DNA from 2 places in the Streptomyces sp. NBC_01217 genome. Region 1 is predicted to be linked to the other one. Evidence: riboswitches for the same ligand, from Rfam matches in the RefSeq annotation. Region 1 holds a riboswitch; the other holds the start of a gene.
What was found. Region 1 has a riboswitch for glycine ahead of gcvP (aminomethyl-transferring glycine dehydrogenase). Riboswitches for the same ligand answer to the same signal wherever they lie in the genome.
Positions count from the first base shown of each region.

Region 2: another riboswitch for glycine. It lies ahead of gcvT (glycine cleavage system aminomethyltransferase GcvT); the one in region 1 lies ahead of gcvP (aminomethyl-transferring glycine dehydrogenase).

Region 1 is NZ_CP108538.1:1,479,074-1,481,460, forward strand. It holds gene gcvP (aminomethyl-transferring glycine dehydrogenase) at 1-1,593, opposite strand, end outside; glycine riboswitch at 1,788-1,884, opposite strand; gene OG507_RS06350 (PRC-barrel domain-containing protein) at 1,998-2,366, shown strand; gene OG507_RS06355 (DNA polymerase IV) at 2,291-2,387, opposite strand, start outside.
Region 2 is NZ_CP108538.1:6,325,901-6,328,287, reverse strand. It holds gene OG507_RS28410 (enhanced serine sensitivity protein SseB) at 1-185, opposite strand, end outside; gene OG507_RS28405 (AAA family ATPase) at 291-968, opposite strand; glycine riboswitch at 1,131-1,228, shown strand; gene gcvT (glycine cleavage system aminomethyltransferase GcvT) at 1,370-2,387, shown strand, end outside.

The DNA of each region.
Region 1 (2,387 bases):
GAACTCGGGCCAGGTGATCGACTCCATCTCGGTGGTCGCGTTCAGCTTCATGGTGCAGGAGCCGAGCGGGATCATGCCGCGGTCCAGGGCGTAGTCCCGGTCGGCGAGCTTGCGCAGGTAGCGCAGCATCGCGGTCTCGGAGCGGTGCTGGTGGAAGACCGGGTGGGTGAGGAACTCGTCGGTGCGCAGCAGGGACTCGGGCAGCGCGTCGGCAGCCGCGGCGTCCAGCGCCTCGATGTCCCCGTCGGCGCCGAAGGCGGCCCAGACGGCGGCGATCTGCGTACGCGTGGTGGTCTCGTCGCAGGCGAGGGAGACCAGGTCGGCGTCGACGAGCCGCAGATTGACACCGCGCTCCCGGGCGCCGGCCACGACATCGGCGGCCTTCCCCGGTACGCGCGCGGTGAGGGTGTCGAAGTAGGCGCCGGTCACGACGTCGACACCGGAGGCGCGCAGCCCCTCGGCCAGGATCGTCGCGTAACGGTGGGTGCGCCGGGCGATCGTGCGCAGCCCGTCCGGGCCGTGGTAGACCGCGTACATCCCGGCCATGACGGCGAGCAGCACCTGGGCGGTACAGATGTTGCTGGTGGCCTTCTCGCGGCGGATGTGCTGCTCGCGGGTCTGGAGGGCGAGGCGGTACGCCTTGTTGCCGTCCGCGTCGACGGAGACGCCGACGAGGCGGCCCGGCAGGCTGCGGGCGAACTTCTCACGTACGGCCATGAAGCCGGCGTGCGGTCCGCCGAAGCCCATCGGCACACCGAAACGCTGCGTGGTGCCCACGGCGATGTCCGCGCCCAGGTCGCCGGGCGATGTGAGCAGGGTCAGGGCCAGCAGATCGGCGGCGACCGTGACGATCGCACCGAGCTCGTGGGCCTGCTCGATCACGGGCTCGATGTTCCGTACCGCCCCGGACGCGCCCGGGTACTGAACCAGGACACCGAAGACACCGCGCTCGGCGAGCTCCGCCGGGATGCCGTCGGAGAGATCGGCGACGACGACCTCGACGCCGGTCGGCTCGGCACGGGTCTCTATGACGGCGATCGTCTGCGGCAGGGCGTCGGCGTCGACCAGGAAGACACCGTCCTTGACCTTGCCGACGCGCCGCGAGAGCGCCATGGCCTCGGCCGCCGCGGTGCCCTCGTCGAGCAGGGAGGCGCCGGAGGTGGGCAGCCCGGTCAGCTCGGCGACCATCGTCTGGAAGTTGAGGAGCGCCTCGAGGCGGCCCTGAGAGATCTCCGGCTGGTACGGCGTGTAGGCCGTGTACCAGGCGGGGTTCTCCATGACGTTGCGGAGGATCACCGGCGGGGTGAAGGTGCCGTAGTAGCCGAGCCCGATCATCGGGGCCAGCACCTGGTTGCGGTCGGCCAGAGCACGCAGCTCGGCGAGGACCTCGGCCTCGGTGCGGGCGGCCGGCAGCTGGAGTGCCTCCGCGCTCTTGATGACATCGGGCACCGCGGCCGCGGTGAGCTCGTCCAGCGAGCCGTAGCCGACCTGGGCGAGCATCTTCGACTGCGCCTCGGCATCGGGGCCGATGTGGCGCTGCTCGAACGGAATGCCCTGCTCCAGCTGGGAGAGCGGAGTGCGACGGGGGGTCATGGTGGAGGCCTCCTGGTCTGTCACGACCTGCGAGGGGCACCACGGCGCGGGTGCCCGAACGGCCTCCCCCTCTGTCATCTCAACCTGAGAGCTTCACCGGCGCGCCCTGCGGCGTACCGGCTTTCACCGTCGGTGAGGGAGGGAACCGTACCGGCACTCGGCCACACGGAACCCGCCCTGCTTTCCAGAGTGACCTCGTCCGTGCGGTACGGGGGCCTGAGAGATTCCGGGGAGGATTTGCTCCTTCGGCGCCTCCGGATTCGCTCCGGAGGACTCTCCCGCACGGGGTCAGCAGCCATGACCAGCCTACCAGCGGGGTCCGCGGCGGAATTCTCGAGTGGCCATCCACCCGGATCTGCACTTCTGTAGTGCTAGTGGAGTAGCCGCGACCAGTGGGAGGGACCGTGCAGACCGACATCGATCCGCGCAGCCTGATCGGCCGCAAGGCCTTCGACCGCAAGGGCACCAAGATCGGAACCGTGGACGAGGTGTACCTCGACGACGCGACCGGTGTGCCCGAGTGGGCGGCCGTACGCACCGGACTCTTCAGCCGGGACGCGTTCGTCCCGCTGGAACCCAGTGAATTCGTGGAGGATTCGCTCCGTGTCCCCTTCGACCGTGCGCTGATCAGGGACGCGCCCGACTTCGGCGTCGGCCGCCATCTCTCACCGGAACAGGAGCTCCAGCTCTACCGGCACTACGGTCTGGACTCCCCGCCCGATGAGACCGGTCCGGACCGGGACTTCGGCAGACTGGCCGGCCAGGACGAGTAGTCCGCCGGGTTGCGCACCAGC
Region 2 (2,387 bases), 4.8 Mb from region 1:
TCCAGGTCGGCGGAATCGGGTCCGCCGCCACTCGGAAGGGGCACCCAGACGTGGCTGCGCCCGAGCACCTCGACGAGCCGTCCGCCCGCCTCCGGGCTGCCCACCGAGGCCATCAGCACCTCTTCGAGCTCATTGGCCGGCCATCCGCTCTGCGGATGGGACCGGACCTGTGCCGGAATGTCCACTGCTTCCCGCTTCCCCTTCTCGCCCGGGCCTTCCGGTTCCCGCCCGGGCCTTCCGGCAGAAAGATTAACGTCCGGCCACCGCGCCCCTGGGCTCCTCGCCCCTTCCTATACGTCCGCGAACGAGATCCGGCCCAGCTTTCCCGCCGCTTCCCGGTCCAGCAGCACCGCCGAGGCGCAGCCGGGGGGCAGCAGGCCCGTCTCGGTGTTCCGCAGCAGCCTGCCGACCGCCTTGCGGTGCCGGGCGAACGCGTATCCGGAGACGCCTCGGCCGCGCTCCCGCTGGCCCTCCCGTGCCGTCTGCGGGGTGACGTCGAGCAGGACGAGGTGCAGGACGCGGCCGCGTCGCCGCGCGTCCCGGGCCAGCCAGCCGCGCACCCACGCCTGGGTTCCGCAGTCGTGGACGACGACGGACTCGCCGGAGCGCAGCGCCCGCCACAGCCCCCAGTAGTGGGCGGCGCGCACGAGGGGACGGTAGAGGGCGTACGGAAGTAAACGGGGCATCCGCCGGGCCCAGCGGTCCCGGGTGTCCTGGGAGTCGATGGCGCGGACCGTGGTGACCGCCCGCCGGATGAGCGTCGATTTGCCGCTGCCGGGCAGCCCGGAGACCACCACCACATCGCCCGGCGCGAAGTGCAGGCTGCGCGGGCTGCGCCCGCCCCTCTGCCGCAGATCCCGTACGACGGGCGCGTGCGTGCCCAGCGCATCCGTGGCCGGAGCCCCCTGCTGTGCGGGCATCGCGCCCTGCGCGAGCCCTGCGGTCGTCGCGTACCGCTGCAACGTCATCGCCCCTCCCCCTGTCGCCCTCACCCCACGTATGCCCATGAAGTGTAAAGAAAAGGTAATGCGGCACAACCGTCCACGCCGTTGTTTTCCCATGACGGGACCGGGGCACCGCTGCGGCGCGATGCGTGCGATGATGACCCGGCCAACTGCATAAAGGCCGCTTGAATCCGCGCGGGAGAGTTCCGGTCACTGCATGTGCCGGGCGCCGAAGGAGCAAGTTCCTCCCTTGAATCTCTCAGGCCCCGTACCGCGTGGATGAGGCAGATCTGAAAAGCGGGCCGCTCTGCGGCTCCACCCAAGGTGCAAGCCGAACCCTTCAGGGGGCTCTCGGCGAACCTCTCAGGTTCCGATGACAGATGGGGAGGGATCGTCCTCGTCGTCATGCCCTGGGAGCCATATCCATGAGCACCGCCCCCCGTCTCACCGCCCTCGACAGCCTGCACCGTTCGCTGGGCGCGACCATGACCGACTTCGCGGGCTGGGACATGCCCCTGCGGTACGCCAGCGAGCGCGACGAGCACAACGCGGTGCGTACCAAGGCCGGTCTCTTCGACCTGTCGCACATGGGCGAGATCACCGTCACCGGCCCCGAGGCCGCGGCCTTCCTGAACTTCGCGCTGGTCGGCAACATCGGCACGGTCGCCGAGGGCCGCGCCCGCTACACGATGATCTGCGCCGAGGACGGCGGCATCCTGGACGACCTGATCGTCTACCGCCTCGGTGAGACCGAGTACATGGTCGTCGCCAACGCCGGAAACGCCCAGATCGTGCTGGACGCGCTGACCGCGCGGGCCGAAGGCTTCGACACCGAGGTGCGCGACGACCGCGACGCGTACGCGCTGCTCGCTGTCCAGGGCCCCGAGTCCCCCGCCATCCTGGCCTCGGTCACCGACGCCGACCTGGACGGCCTGAAGTACTACGCCGGTCTGCCCGGCACGGTCGCCGGTGTGCCCGCGCTGATCGCCCGTACCGGCTACACCGGCGAGGACGGCTTCGAGCTGTTCGTCGCCCCCGAGCACGCCGAGCAGCTGTGGCAGGCCCTCACCGAGGCGGGCGCCTCCCACGGTCTGATCCCGTGCGGGCTCTCCTGCCGCGACACGCTGCGCCTGGAGGCGGGCATGCCGCTGTACGGGCACGAGCTGACCACCGGGCTGACCCCGTTCGACGCCGGTCTCGGCCGGGTCGTGAAGTTCGAGAAGGAGGGCGACTTCGTCGGCCGCAAGGCCCTCCAGGCCGCCGCCGAGCGCGCCGAGACCGCCCCGCCGCGCAAGCTGGTCGGCCTGATCGCCGAGGGCCGTCGGGTGCCGCGCGCAGGTTTCTCGGTCGTCTCCGCGGGCGAGGTCATCGGCGAGGTCACCTCGGGCGCCCCGTCGCCCACCCTGGGCAAGCCGATCGCCATCGCGTACGTGGACGCCGCGC